Regions from separate parts of the Micromonospora sp. CPCC 205546 genome, predicted to be linked through region 2. Evidence: predicted binding sites of a transcription regulator. Region 2 holds the regulator's gene; the other holds the start of a gene.

What was found. Region 2 encodes HrcA, which represses chaperone genes, less so after heat shock. Its sites were predicted from a motif close to GGTTNGCACNCTCNNNNNGAGNGTGCNAACC; they were not measured.
Region 1: groL (chaperonin GroEL) is a predicted target of HrcA. The motif match lies at 5,497-5,527, and genes of this name have one in related genera.

Annotation. Positions count from the first base shown of each region.
Region 1 covers NZ_JBAKHL010000001.1:165,535-172,925, reverse strand. The annotation lists gene V6U77_RS00820 (hypothetical protein) at 84-596, opposite strand; gene V6U77_RS00815 (matrixin family metalloprotease) at 599-1,147, opposite strand; gene paaN (phenylacetic acid degradation protein PaaN) at 1,361-3,034, shown strand; gene V6U77_RS00805 (GNAT family N-acetyltransferase) at 3,086-3,619, opposite strand; gene V6U77_RS00800 (cold-shock protein) at 3,830-4,033, shown strand; gene V6U77_RS00795 (hypothetical protein) at 4,211-5,449, shown strand; gene groL (chaperonin GroEL) at 5,723-7,345, shown strand.
Region 2 covers NZ_JBAKHL010000053.1:32,644-40,034, reverse strand. The annotation lists gene V6U77_RS22470 (phytanoyl-CoA dioxygenase family protein) at 1-846, opposite strand, end outside; gene V6U77_RS22465 (hypothetical protein) at 1,034-1,894, opposite strand; gene V6U77_RS22460 (enoyl-CoA hydratase-related protein) at 2,025-2,834, opposite strand; gene hemW (radical SAM family heme chaperone HemW) at 2,855-4,078, shown strand; gene V6U77_RS22450 (DUF4870 domain-containing protein) at 4,119-4,817, opposite strand; gene hrcA (heat-inducible transcriptional repressor HrcA) at 5,050-6,072, shown strand; gene dnaJ (molecular chaperone DnaJ) at 6,146-7,291, shown strand; gene V6U77_RS22435 (16S rRNA (uracil(1498)-N(3))-methyltransferase) at 7,342-7,391, shown strand, end outside.

The DNA.
Region 1 (7,391 bases), on a different contig from region 2:
AGGTCGGTGACCGAGGGTGGTGGGTCCGGCCGGGCTGTCTGCCGATCGGATCGGGGCCGGGCGCCCCGCGGTGTCTGCCCGAGCTAGGACACCGTGGTGTCCTGGTTCGCCACCGCCTGGGTCCAGACGTGCACGCTCGCGCCGGACGTGGTGACCGGTGCCAGCGTCGGGGTCAGCACCAGGACGTGTTCGTCGGACCCGTTCCGGCTGGTGAGGGGCAGGACGTACGCGGAGCCGACGGCGAGTTGCTGGACGCCTTCGACTGTCCAGGTGTCCTTCCCGCGGGTTCCGCCGAGTTGGTCGACGAGGATGGTGTCCTCGACGTCGCCCTTGAGCTTGTCGGAAACGGCGACCTTGAAGATGGTGTGGGGGGCGCCGCGCTCACCCTGGCGTACCTCCGCGACGCCAGTGACGGTCCCGACCACGACCGCGTCGGCGTAGCCGGCGACCTTGGCGCGGTTGGTGGTGTCGAACGCGAAGCTCACCGAAACCGGGTGGGTCTGAGCCGGGCGAAGCTGTTGGTAGGTGAACCAGCCGCCGACGGCCAGGACAAGGGCGACCAGCCCGACGAACGGGGCCTTCAGTCGGTGGTTCATCTTCAGTACCCCCATTTGCTGTGATAGGTGCTGATGTCCCACGATTGCAAATTGTTGTTCATGTTCGGGTTGTAGTCGGCCGGGTAGGGGTCCATGACCGCCACCTCAGGACCGTGGTCGAGGCCGATGGCGTGCCCGAATTCGTGGGTCATCGCGGCGTGATCACGTGAGGTGCTGTAACTGTCGAGATAGTGCGTGTTCATGACGATGTCGTCCGCGCCGGCTACGCAGGAGTAGTAGGCGACCGTGCCGTTCCCGCCGTCATTGCTGTCGCTGACGTCGACGTCGGAGTAACTCCAGGCGTCGTCCGCTCTGACGTTGATGGGATTGAGCGCGTTCCACTGGTTGACCGCGTGACTGAGCGAGTCGTTGTACTTGGTGAAGTCATCGTAGACGAGTTCCCCGCCGTCGACCGCATTGCAGGCGCTTCCGGCAATTCCCACGTCAGCCGCGGCAGGGGTGGCGAACAGGGCGGACGCGGCGAGCATCCCGGACACCACCAGCATTGTCCAGGCCGGCCGGCGACGGAAGGCAGACTCTCGTTGCTCCACAGAACCTCCTCGATACAGATAGAAGGTCGTCACTGTATCCGACCCGGGGAATCCGGTGTGACCCGAATTCCGCGGACCCCGGTCCGCCCGAGGGGGGTGCGGGCGTGCGGCGACGCCGTCGCTGCCTCGGCGGCTGGACGGACTGGCAGCTCACCATCTGAGTTGTGACACGGGCCTACTGATCTGAGGGGTTCCTGTTGCATGATTGCGGGCATGACGGAGACCCCGCACCCCCTGTACGACAGGCACGCCGACACCCTCAACCGTGCGCTGACCGCGATCACGGAGCGCGGGTACTGGTCCGCCTACCCCGAGTCGCCCAGCCCCCGGGTCTACGGCGAGACCGCCGCCGCCGACGGCAAGGCCGCCTTCGAGGCGTACCTCGGCGGTGACTTCCCCCTCGACCAGCCGGGCGCGGCCGACCGGGTCGCCACCGAGACCAGCCCGTTCGGCGTCGAGCTGAACGTCCGCTACCCGCACGCCGGCGCCGACGAACTGGTCGCCGCGGCCTCCGCCGCCCTGCCCGGCTGGCGCGACGCCGGTCCGCAGGCCCGGGCGGGGGTCTGCCTGGAGATCCTCGACCGGCTGCACAAGCACATCTTCGAGCTGGCCAACGCGGTGCAGTTCACCAGCGGCCAGGCCTTCGTGATGGCCTTCCAGGCCGGCGGCGCGCACGCGCTGGACCGCGCGCTGGAGGCGGTGGCCTACGCGTACGCGGAGATGACCCGGCACCCGGCGACGGCGGGCTGGGAGAAGGCGGCCGGCAAGGGCGACCCGCTGCGGATGAGCAAGACCTTCCACGTGGTGCCGCGCGGCGTGGCGCTGGTGATCGGCTGCAACACCTTCCCGACCTGGAACTCGTACCCGGGACTGTTCGCCTCGCTGGTCACCGGCAACCCGGTGGTCGTGAAGCCGCACCCGCGCGCCGTGCTGCCGCTGGCGATCACGGTGAAGTACGCCCGGGAGGTGCTCGCCGAGGCCGGCTTCGACCCGAACCTGGTGCTGCTCGCCCCAGAGGCCCCGGGGGAGAAGCTCGCCTCCACGCTGGCCCTGCACCCGGCCGTGAAGATCATCGACTTCACCGGCTCGACCGAGTACGGCGACTGGTTGGAGGCCAACGCCCGCCAGGCGGCGGTCTACACCGAGAAGGCCGGGCTGAACACGGTGGTGATCGACTCCACCGACGACTTCACGGGGATGTGCCGCAACCTCGGCTTCACCCTGAGCCTCTACAGCGGCCAGATGTGCACCACGTCGCAGAACATCCTCATCCCCGGTGGGGGCATCGCCACCGACCAGGGGCACAAGAGCTTCGACGAGGTGGCGGGCGGGATCGCCGCGGCGGTCGCCAAGATCACCGCAGACCCGGCTCGCGGGGTGGAGATGACCGGCGCCATCGTCAACGACGGGGTGCTGGAGCGTCTCGACGAGGTCACCAAGGTCGGCGAGGCGGTGCTGGAGTCGCGTACGGTCGAGCACCCCGCCTTCCCCGGCGCGGTGGTCCGCACCCCGACGGTGGTCAGGCTGGCGGCCGACGACACCGCGACCTACTCGAAGGAGTGGTTCGGGCCGATCTCGTTCGCCATCGCGACGGAGTCCACCGCGCACAGCCTGGAGATCCTTCGCTCCACCGTCGGCGAGAAGGGCGCGCTCACCGCGGCGGTCTACTCCACCGACGAGGCGGTCCTCGACGCGGCCGAGGCGGCGGCGATCGAGGTCGGGGTGCACCTGTCCTGCAACCTGACCGGCGGGGTCTTCGTGAACCAGTCGGCGGCCTTCTCCGACTTCCACGGCAGCGGCGCCAACGCGGCGGCGAACTCGGCGCTCACCGACGGCGCCTACGTGGCCAACCGGTTCCGCATCGTGCAGTCGCGCCGGCACGCGTGATCCGTCCGGCTGCCCGGACCGTCCCCGCACGGGTCGGTCCGGGCAGCCGCGTCAGGCCGCGCGGCGCATCTGGAGTTCGGTGAGCGCCGCGACGGTGGGGTGCGGGACGCGTACGCCGGTGTCGACGAAGCCCAGCCGCCGGTACGCGCGGTAGGCCCGGTCGTTGCCGACCACCACCTCCAGCATGAGCTCGGGGCGCCCGCAGGCCCTTGACCACCGGGCGACCGTCTCGACCAGGTCGCCGAGGAGCCCGGTGCCCCGCCAGGACGGGGTGACGTAGACGGCGTACACCACGGTCAGCCCCGGCTCCCCGGGAGCCACCGTGCCGCCGGCGTGCCCGACGAGCCGGCCGCCCGGGTCCGCGACGAACTGTGCGGTGCCCGCCCCGACGGAGACGGCCGCTACCCCGGCCGCGAAGTCCGCGTGCGGATGGGCCGCCGCGTCGGCGAGGGTCTCCAGGAAGGCCAGCGGGGCGTCGGCGAGCATCTCCAGCCGCAGGGCCCGCATCCGGGCCGCGTCGTGCGGCCGGACCCGCCGGATCTCCGCCCGCCGCCCCGGTCCCGGCCCGCCGGGCGTGCTCGTCATGAACGCATACCTACCACAGCGACGACTGGCGATGTCTACCGGTCGAAATTCGCCCGATTTGTGGTCGTGCGCCTTCGTCACGCTTCGTGTAGCGTGCGATTTCGGTCACCGTTTCAGCGGCCCTCGTCGATCGCCGAGCCGGTGGTCCTCCGGTGCCGGCCCGCCCGGCCTCGGGGTCGTGGAACGCCGCGCAGAGTGAGGAAGTGCACCGTGGCACAGGGCACCGTGAAGTGGTTCAACTCCGAAAAGGGCTACGGCTTCATCGCCGTCGACGGCGGGCAGGACGTCTTCGTCCATTTCTCGGCGATCGAGATGGACGGCTACAAGGCACTGGACGACGGCCAGCGGGTCGAGTTCGAGATCGCCCAGGGCCAGAAGGGCCCTCAGGCCGAGCGCGTGCGGGTCGTCGCCTGACCGGGCGCCCGTCGCCCCCCGCCCCCGGTGGGCCCCTCTCCGCCCCGGTCGTCAGGCGGCCGGCGGGCTGACCCGCCGGTGCGGTCCAGCCGTCGGCCGGCGCGGGGGCGGGCGTCGGCGCGGTTGCGTCGGCAGGGGAGGATCGTGAGCCGTTCCAGCCACCGCTGAGGAGGGTTCATGTCCGACCAGCCGCCCCAGGCCGCGCCGCCCCCGGGAGACCCCGACCCCGCCGCGCCGCCACCCGGCGGTGCGGCCGCACCGGAGCCCGGCGCCGACACGCCCCCGGCCACCGGCACGCCGCCCCCTGCGGCCCCGGGCGATCCCACCGCCTGGGGTGCGGGCCCGGCCGTCCCGGCCCCGGACGGTCCGGCCGTCCCGGCCCCGGACGGCCCCGTCGTCCCGGGCGGTGGTGCGCCGGCGGGTCCGCAGCCGCCGCAGGCCTGGGTCCTCCCGCCCGCCGGCGGATATCCGGTCGGCTCCGGCCCGTACGGCGGGCAGCCGTGGTACCCCGGCGCGCCGGTCGCCTACCCCGGACAGCCGGCCCACGGCTGGTACCCGCCCGGACACGGCCTCGACCCGGCCGACCTGCTCGTCACCCCGCCCGGTGCCGGCGTCAACGGCTGGTTCGGCCGGTGCGTCGGCGCCGTACGCCGTGGCTGGCGGCTGCTGGTGCCGATCCTGCTGCTCACCCAGGTGCTCCCGGCCGTGGTGGTGTCGGTGCTCACGCTGGTCGTCGACCCGTCCGCGAGATGGGAGGAGTCGATGGCCGACGACCCCGCCGCGCTGCCCGACACCTTCCTGGCCGACATGGGCGTCATGCTCTCCGTGGTGCTCGGCAGCGCCCTCGTCTTCGGTCTGGTGCAGAGCCTGGGCTGGGCGGCCGGCACCTGGGTGGTCACCCGGCAGGCGGCCGGCGAGCCGGTGAGCATGGGCGCGGCCCTGTCCTACGGGGCACGCCGGGCGCTGGGCCTCTGGGGCTGGACCCTGTTGATGAGCGTGATCATCGGCCTCGGCGTCTGTCTCTGCGTCATCCCCGGCATCTACTTCGCCTTCGCGCTGAGCATGGCCGGCCCGGTCTACCTGTTCGAGCGGCAGCACCCGATCGGCCGCTCCTTCCGGATGTTCCACGACCGGCTCGGCCTGCTGCTCGGCCGGGTGGCGCTGGTGGCGGCGGCGGTCGTCGTCGGCGCCGGGGCGGCCGGCATGGTGGAGGGCATCGGCGCGCTGCCGTTCGGCACCACCCCGCTGGAGTCGCCCGGCACGGCGGTCGGCGTGCTCGTGGTGACGCTGGTGGGCGCGGTGCTGGCCCTGCCGACCCACCTCGCCCAGCTGGTCGGACTGGTCGTCACGTACGCCGAGCAGCGCGCCCACGAGGGCCCGGTGGACAGCGCCCGGCTGGCCGGTGAACTCGGCTGACCGGGGCCATCGTGCTTGCACTCGGCAGGGGAGAGTGCTAAACAAGTCATTGGCACTCGCATACCGTGAGTGCCAACGGTCGGGGCGGTAGGGCCACGGCTGCGGCGGCGTCCAGACGCGGCCGCGGCACATGGCCGGTCGTCGCGGGCTATCCGGCCCGATCGAGGAGACGTCGTCGTCGCCAGGTGGCGACGTCCCAAGGTGCGTACACCAGGCGGCCCATCCGGGACACACACTCGGGTGGCCCGTGAGTGTCCAGGAGGACAACGCCGTATGGCCAAGATGATCGCGTTCGACGAAGAGGCGCGCCGCGGCCTCGAGCGGGGCATGAACCAGCTCGCCGACGCCGTGAAGGTGACGCTCGGCCCCAAGGGCCGCAACGTCGTGCTCGAGAAGAAGTGGGGTGCCCCCACCATCACCAACGATGGTGTGAGCATCGCCAAGGAGATCGAGCTCGAGGACCCCTACGAGAAGATCGGCGCCGAGCTGGTCAAGGAGGTCGCGAAGAAGACCGACGACGTCGCCGGTGACGGCACGACGACGGCGACCGTCCTGGCCCAGGCCCTGGTCCGCGAGGGCCTGCGCAACGTGGCTGCCGGTGCCAACCCGATCGCCCTGAAGCGGGGCATCGAGGCCGCCGTGGCCAGCGTCTCGGAGGAGCTGCTCAAGCTCGCCAAGGACGTCGAGACCAAGGAGCAGATCGCCTCCACCGCCTCCATCTCCGCTGGTGACACCAGCGTCGGTGAGATCATCGCCGAGGCGATGGACAAGGTGGGCAAGGAAGGCGTCATCACCGTCGAGGAGAGCAACACCTTCGGGCTGGAGTTGGAGCTCACCGAGGGCATGCGCTTCGACAAGGGCTACATCTCGGCCTACTTCATGACCGACCCGGAGCGCATGGAGGCCGTCTTCGACGACCCCTACCTCCTGATCGTCAACAGCAAGATCTCGTCGGTGAAGGACCTGCTCCCGATCCTGGAGAAGGTCATGCAGTCGGGCAAGCCGCTGCTGATCATCGCCGAGGACATCGAGGGCGAGGCCCTGGCGACCCTGGTCGTCAACAAGGTCCGGGGCACCTTCAAGTCGGTCGCCGTCAAGGCGCCGGGCTTCGGTGACCGCCGCAAGGCCATGCTCGCCGACATCGCCATCCTCACCGGTGGCCAGGTCATCAGCGAGGAGGTCGGCCTCAAGCTGGACGCCGTCGGCCTCGACATGCTGGGCCGCGCCCGCAAGGTCGTGGTGACCAAGGACGAGACCACCATCGTCGACGGTGCCGGCGACGCGGAGCAGATCCAGGGCCGGGTCAACCAGATCCGGGCCGAGATCGACCGGAGCGACTCCGACTACGACCGTGAGAAGCTGCAGGAGCGGCTGGCCAAGCTGGCCGGCGGCGTCGCGGTGATCAAGGTCGGCGCGGCCACCGAGGTCGAGCTGAAGGAGCGCAAGCACCGCATCGAGGACGCCGTCCGCAACGCGAAGGCCGCCGTCGAGGAGGGCATCGTCCCGGGTGGTGGCGTCGCGCTGGTGCAGGCCGGCAAGACCGCCTTCGACAAGCTGGACCTGGTCGGCGACGAGGCGACCGGTGCGCAGATCGTCAAGATCGCGCTGGACGCCCCGCTGCGGCAGATCGCCGTCAACGCCGGTCTCGAGGGTGGCGTGGTCGTCGAGCACGTCCGCAACCTCAACCCGGGTCACGGCCTCAACGCCGCCAACGGCGAGTACGTCGACCTGCTGGCCGCGGGCATCATCGACCCGGCCAAGGTGACCCGCTCGGCGCTGCAGAACGCCGCGTCGATCGCGGCGCTCTTCCTCACCACCGAGGCCGTCGTGGCGGACAAGCCGGAGAAGACCCCGGCCGCCCCGGCTGGTCCGGGTGGCGGGGACATGGACTTCTGAGTCCAGCTCCAACGCCGGAAGGGGCGGGCCGCGTCAGCGGTCCGCC
Region 2 (7,391 bases):
GTTGATGCCCCAGTAGTTGGCGGTGTGGGTGCCCTCACCGCAGAGCTGGCGCTGCACCGGCGTGCGGTTGGCCCACCACTCGCCGTCCTTGTCGATGTGCAGCTCGTCCAGCGGCCGGATCCACCGATAGGTGTAGCCGACGAAGAGCATCTTGCGGGTGATGGTCGACAGGTTCGTCGACCGCGAGTGCCACTGGCGGCGGTCGAAGATGAAGGCGTCGCCCGGGTTGGCGGTGATCTCCACCGTGCCCTCGGGGTCCGGGTTGTGCACGGAGGTGTCCTCCGGGCGGGGCAGCGAGTTCCACAGGTGGCTGCCCGGGATCACCTTGGTGGCGCCCCGGCCCTTCTCCGACAGGTCGGAGAGCACGTACGCCACCTTGAGCGAGAACATCGGCCGGGGCAGGTTCGGGTCCATCGTCTCCGGGTCGGAGTTCTGCCGGTAGCCGTCCTGGTGCCACCCCCAGTAGGGCTTCTCCGGCTCCGCCGCCGGCGGGGTGACGTCCAGGTGGTTGTGGTGGGTGTAGATGTTCCAGCCGGCCAGGCCCCACATGTACGGGAAGGCGATCGGGTGGGTCAGCAGGTCGCCGAAGAGCTCGTCGCGCTCCAGGAAGCCCAGCAGGTGCAGGGTGCCGTCCTTGGTGGTGGTGCCCTTCGCCTGCTCCTCGGCGTAGACGCGGTCCACCGCCGCCTCCAGCGCCGCCCGGTGGTCCTCCGTCAGGACGTTGCGCAGCAGGAGGAAGCCCTGCTCGTGGAACTCCTTGCGGTCGGTGTCACTGATCGGTTCGTAACCGGTCCGGTCGCCGTAGTCGAACACCTCGACGTACCCCTCCCCATGAGGCGAAACCATTGCTCGCACAGGTCGCCGATCGTAACGCGCGGGTTCCGGGGTCAGGTACTCCCCGGGGGCGTGCGCGGTCGTGTCCCGACCGTCGGAAGCCAGGTGGTGACGAAAGGTCACGAGAGAGGAGCTGAATGTGGATTGTGGGCGGAAATGCCGGTTTGCGCGGTGACTGCCGGTAAGGAAATCGAGGCCACTACGCCTCGGCGAAGACCTCGGCGACCACCCGGCCGTCGGCTGCGGCGTCGTCGGTGCGGTTCCAGGTGCCGCCGCGCGCCGTCCACTCCAGGTCGCCGAAGCGCACCCGCTTCACGCCGTGGTCCTGGGCGTGGGAGACCAGCCAGTGCGCGTACCGCCAGCCCCGGCGCTCGTCGGCGGCCGGGACCGTCAGGCCCGTCAGGTCCGCCACGGTGCTCGCGCCGGCCAGGCCCCAGTCCAGGGTCAGGCCCCGGGTCAGCGCGCTCGCCGCCGCCTCGCCGCGCATCGCCGGGTCGCGGCCCACCGTGCAGGCGACCGCCCCGGTGGCGTGCCCGACCAGGGCCCGGGTCAGCACCTCGGACTCGTCCGCCCACTTCTGGTATGCCTCCGGGAAGGCCGAGCGCTGCACCTTCTGCGCCGCGTCGGTGACCCGCATCTGCTCCCAGCCGCGCACCTTCTTGAGCCCTGCGTAGAACTTGCCGGCCGCGTAGCGGGGATCGCGGATCTGCTCCGGGGTGCCCCAGCCCTGGCTCGGGCGCTGCTGGAACAGGCCGACCGAGTCGCGGTCGCCGCCGGTGAGGTTGCGCAGGCCGGATTCCTGGTAGGCCGTGGCCAGCGCGACGACGACGGCCCGCTCGGGCATCTTGCGCTGGATGCCGATGGCCGCGATCGTCGCCGCGTTTGCCATCTGGTCGGCGTCCAGGGACACCCGGCCGTCCGCCTGCACCGTGCACGTCCGGCTGGCCAGGGGAAGTCGCAGCTGTCCGCCCACCTGCCGGACGACGATCCAGATCCCGACCGCGGCGAGGACGACGAGGGCGACGCCGCCCGCCACGACTGCGCGAGTACGCACCCACACCCCCTGATCGACAGTCCGACAAGCGTACGTCCCCCGTGTTGCCTTCCGGGTCGTCCGACCGGTTCTGCGCGACCACCCGGCGTGGCACCGGCCGGCCGCCGGGCGGACGGTGCCACGCCCGCGGTCCCCGCTATCGGCCGTCGCCCGCCGTGGCGTCGCCGTCGGCCGGCACCCAGCGCGCCGGCCGCTTCTCCCGGAACGCCAGCACGCCCTCGCGCCCCTCCTCCGACAGGAAGTATCCGGTCGAGAGGGTGGACAGCGCGGCGATCTCCGACCGCAGGTCCGTGGCGGGCGGCCGGCGCAGCAACTGCTTCGCCCCGGCCAGCGCGCCCGGTGCCCCCCGCACCAGAGAGTCGCAGTACCCCGCAACCGCCGCGTCCAGTCCGTCCGCCGGCACGGCGGCGGTCACCAGGCCGATCTCGGCCGCCCGCCCGCCGTCGAAGGTGTCGCCGGTCAGGTAGAGCTCGGCCGCCGCGCGGGGGTGCAGCCGGGGCAGCACGGTCGCGGAGATCACCGCCGGCACCACACCGATGCGCACCTCGGTGAAGGCGAACGTCGCCTCCCGCGCGCACACCGCCAGGTCGGCCGCCGCGATCAGGCCGAGGCCGCCGGCCCGCGCGGGCCCGGCCACCCTCGCCACCACCGGCTTCGGGCACTCCCAGACCGCCGCGAGCACGTCGCCGAGCATCCCGGCCGGCACGGTCCCGCTGGCGTACGCGGCGGCCGTCTCCTTCAGGTCCGCCCCGGAGCAGAAGACCGGGCCGGCGTGGTCGAGCACGATCACGCGTACGGCGTCGTCGGCGACCGCCTCGGCGAGGCCGGCCAGCAGCTGGGTCATCAGCGGCGTGGAGAGCGCGTTGCGGTTGTGCGGGCTGTCCAGGGTGAGGGTGGTCACCCCACGGGCCGTGGCGGCCCGCACGAGCACGTCGGGAGAGGTCATGGAAGGGCACACTAGTGGCCATGCCCGGCGTCCTTCCAGAAGGCGAAACCGTCCCCGTCGACGGGTCGCTGCCCGCCACCGCCACCCGTGCCGTCGGCGCGCGCGGTTTCGGCGTGTACGTGCACGTGCCGTTCTGCGCCAGCCGCTGCGGCTACTGCGACTTCAACACGTACACCTCCGCCGAGCTGGGCGGCGGGGCGAGCCGGGAGGAGTACGCCGACACCGTGCTGGCCGAGCTGGCGCTCGCCCGCCGGGTGCTGGGCGACGCCCCGCCACCGCGGGTCGACACGGTCTTCGTCGGCGGCGGCACCCCGACCCTGCTCCCCGCCGACGACCTGGCCCGGATCCTCGACGGCATCGACCGCACATGGGGGCTCGCGCCCGACGCGGAGGTGAGCACCGAGGCCAACCCCGAGTCGGTCACGCCGCAGTCGCTCAAGGCGCTGCGGGCCGCCGGCTACACCCGCATCTCGCTGGGCATGCAGTCCGCCGCGCCGGGGGTGCTGGCGATCCTCGACCGCACGCACAGCGCCGGCCGGGCCGTCGCCGCCGCCCGCGAGGCGCGCGACGCCGGCTTCGACCACGTCAACCTGGACCTGATCTACGGCACGCCGGGGGAGAGCGAGGCCGACTTCGCCGCCTCGCTGGACCAGGTCGTGGCCGCCGGGGTGGACCACGTCAGCGCGTACGCCCTGATCGTGGAGGACGGCACCCGGCTGGCCACGCGGATGCGGCGCGGCGAGCTGCCGTACCCCTCCGACGACGTCGCCGCGGACCGCTACCTCGCCGCGGAGGCCGCCCTCGGCGCGGCCGGTCTCTCCTGGTACGAGGTGTCGAACTGGGCCCGCGACGAGGCGGCCCGGTGCCGGCACAACCTGCTCTACTGGACCGGCGCCGACTGGTGGGGCCTCGGCCCCGGGGCGCACAGCCACGTGGGCGGCGTGCGCTGGTGGAACGTCAAGCACCCCACGACGTACGCGAAGCGGCTGGCCGCCGGCGGGTCGCCCGGCCTGGCCCGGGAGGTGCTCACCGCCGACGAGGCGCACATGGAGGACGTCATGCTCCGGCTGCGCCTCGCCTCCGGGCTGCCCCTGGACGCCCTGGACGAGGCCGGCCGGGCGGGCGCCGCGCGGGCCCTGGCCGCCGGGCTGCTGGCCGCCGATGGGCACGCGGCCGGGCGGGCCGTGCTGACCCTGCGGGGCCGGCTGCTCGCCGACGCGGTCGTGCGCGACCTGCTGCCGTGAACCGCGTGCCGGGGCCGGCCGGGGGAGCGGCCGACCCGGGTCACCTGGTGAAGGCGTAGGTCATCGGGTAGCGGTAGAGCACGCCCTCGTTGGCCTTGACGCCGCCGACGATGCCGAAGATCAGCGGCACCAGCCAGACGAGCATCGGGACGAAGAACAGCACCCCGCAGGTGATCAGCGTGACCACCCAGCTCAGCACCCCGACGATCGTCCAGGTGAGCTGGAAGTTCAGCGCCGCGACGGCGTGCGCCCGGGCGGTCGGCGACTGCTGCCCCCGGGCCATCAGCGCGATGAGCGGCGCCAACCAGCCGAGCAGGCCGCCGCCGACGATCACGCCGGCCGCGCCGCCGAAGTGGGCGATCAGGGCCCAGTTCTTGTCGTCGTTGCTGGCGTAGCCGCCCGTCGGCGGTGCGTAGCCGCCACCGGCCGGATAGCCGGCCCCGGGCGGGCCGTAGCCGCCGGGCGGGGGATAGTCGCCGGGCGGGCCGTAGCCACCGGGCGGGGGGAAGCCACCGGGCGGGGGGTAGTCGCCGGGCGGAGGGTAGCCGCCCGACGACGGCTGGTCGCCGGTGGGCGGCGGATAGTCACCGGGTGGAGGATGGCTGCCCGGGCCCGGCGCCCCGGACAGTGGTGCGGTGGGGTCGCCGCTGCCGGCGTGGCCGGGAACCCCCGACGGAGCGGTGGGGTCCGGCGGGAAGCCGGGGTCCCCCGCTCCGGGAGGGCGAGGTGGTTCAGTCATGAAGGTCACGGTAGGGGCAGCCGGCAAGGCGGCACCAGCGCGACACCGGTCGGGACGTCCGAAATGACCGCTGCCGGGTGGTGTCGCGCGGTCGCCGATCTGACTGATCGCCCCAGGTCGATCATCGCGCCGGCGGCCCCGCCGACGTAGACTGGCACTCGCTACAGTCGAGTGCCAGCAGCCCGCTCCGGCCCCGTGTGCCGGTGCCGACGTGCGACAGGAGGTGGGGAGGATGGGTCTCGACGACCGCAAGCTCGCCGTGCTGCGCGCGATCGTCGAGGACTACGTCGCCACGCAGGAGCCCGTCGGCAGCAAGGCGCTGGTCGAGCGACACCAACTGGGGGTCTCGCCGGCGACCGTCCGCAACGACATGGCCGTGCTGGAGGAGGAGGGCTACATCCGCCAGCCGCACACCAGCGCCGGCCGGGTGCCCACCGACCGGGGCTACCGGCTCTTCGTGGACCGGCTGTCCCGGGTGAAGCCGCTCAGCCCGGCCGAGCGCCGGGCGATCGAGCGGTTCCTGGTCGGCGCCGTCGACCTCGACGACGTGGTGCACCGCACGGTCCGGCTGTTGGCGCAACTCACCCGGCAGGTCGCCGTCGTGCAGTACCCGAGCCTGGCCCGATCCTCGGTGCGCCACCTGGAGCTCGTGCCGATCTCCACCACCCGGCTGATGCTGGTCATGATCGCCGACACCGGCCGGGTCGAGCAGCGGCTGGTCGAACTGCCCGCGCCGATCCCCGCCGACGACGTCACGGACCTGCGCCGGCTGGTCAACGAGAAGCTGGTCGGCACCCGGCTGTCGGAGACCCCGCCGCTGGTGCAGGCGCTGGTCGAGGAGGCCGTGCCGCACCTGCGTCCGGCCATGACCACCCTCTCCACCGTGCTGCTCGAGACGCTGATCGAGCGGCACGAGGAGCGGATCGCGCTGGCCGGCACGGCCAACCTGACCCGCGGCGGCCTGCTCGACTTCCAGGGCTCCCTGCGCCCCATCCTGGAGGCGCTGGAGGAGGAGGTCGTCATGCTCAAGCTCATCGGCGAGGCGGAGCCGAGCACGACGCGGGTGCTGATCGGCGACGAGAACGAGATCGACAACCTGCGCGCCGCCTCGGTGGTCAGCACCGGCTACGGGCCGGGCGCGACCAGCGTCGGCGGGCTCGGTGTGCTCGGGCCGACCCGGATGGACTACCCCGGCACCATCGCCACGGTGCGGGCCGTGGCACGCTACGTGGGCGAGCTGCTGGCCCAGAACTGACCAGTCAGGGCCGACGGCCGGCTCCGGCCGCCGACCGGCGCAACGCGAGACGAACATGAGGACACGGAACGCAGTGGCCAGGGACTACTACGGCATTCTCGGGGTGAGCCGGGAAGCCTCCGACGACGAGATCAAGCGCGCCTACCGAAAGCTGGCGCGACAGTTCCACCCGGACGTGAATCCGGATCCGGAGGCCCAGGAGAAGTTCAAGGACATCAACGCCGCGTACGAGGTCCTCTCGGACGACCGGAAACGGCAGATCGTCGACCTGGGCGGCGACCCGCTCGCCCCCGGCGGCGGGGGCGCGGGAGGCCCGGGCGGTCCCGGCGGCGCCGGACCGTTCGTCGGCTTCCAGGACATCATGGATGCCTTCTTCGGCGGCGCGGCCGGCGGTTCGCGGGGCCCGCGACCGCGGACCCGGCCCGGCGCCGACGCGATCCTGCGGCTGGAGCTGGACCTGCACGAGACCGCGTTCGGCGTCGAGGCGCCGATCACCGTCGACACCGCCGTGCTCTGCACCACCTGCTCCGGCGCCGGCACGGCGGCCGGCACCCACCTGGCCACCTGCGAGGCGTGCGCCGGCCGGGGCGAGGTGCAGTCCGTGCAGCGCACCTTCCTCGGTCAGGTGGTCTCCGCCCGGCCGTGCACGGTCTGCCAGGGGCACGGCACCACCATCCCGCACCCGTGCCCGACCTGCGCCGGCGACGGCCGCGTCCGCACCCGGCGCTCGCTGACGGTCAAGATCCCGGCCGGTGTCGAGGACGGCATGCGCATCCGGCTCGCCCAGCAGGGCGAGGTCGGCCCGGGCGGCGGCACGGCCGGCGATCTCTACGTGGAGATCCACGAACGGCCGCACGACGTCTACTCCCGCAAGGGCGACGACCTGCACTGCCGGGTCACGGTGCCGATGACCGCGGCGGCCCTCGGCACGCGGCTGACCATCAAGACGCTGGACAGCGAGGAGACGGTCGACGTCAAGGCCGGCACCCAGCCGGGCAGCACGCTGCGGCTGCGCGCCCGGGGCGTGCCGCACCTGCGCGGCACCGGCCGGGGTGACCTCTACGTCCACCTCGACGTGCGCACCCCGACCAAGCTCGACGCCGACCAGGAGAAGATGCTGCGCGACTTCGCCAAGACCCGGGGCGAGGAGGTCGCCGAGCTCAGCAAGCAGGGCGGCTTCTTCTCGCGGATGCGCGACGCCTTCAACGGCCACGCCTGACCCGGCCGCCTGACCGCCCCGGCGCCCGCCGGGCGGCTAGCCTGATCGTCGTGTCCGCGCCGCTGTTCCTGCTCGACCCGCTGCCCGCCGCCGACCGACT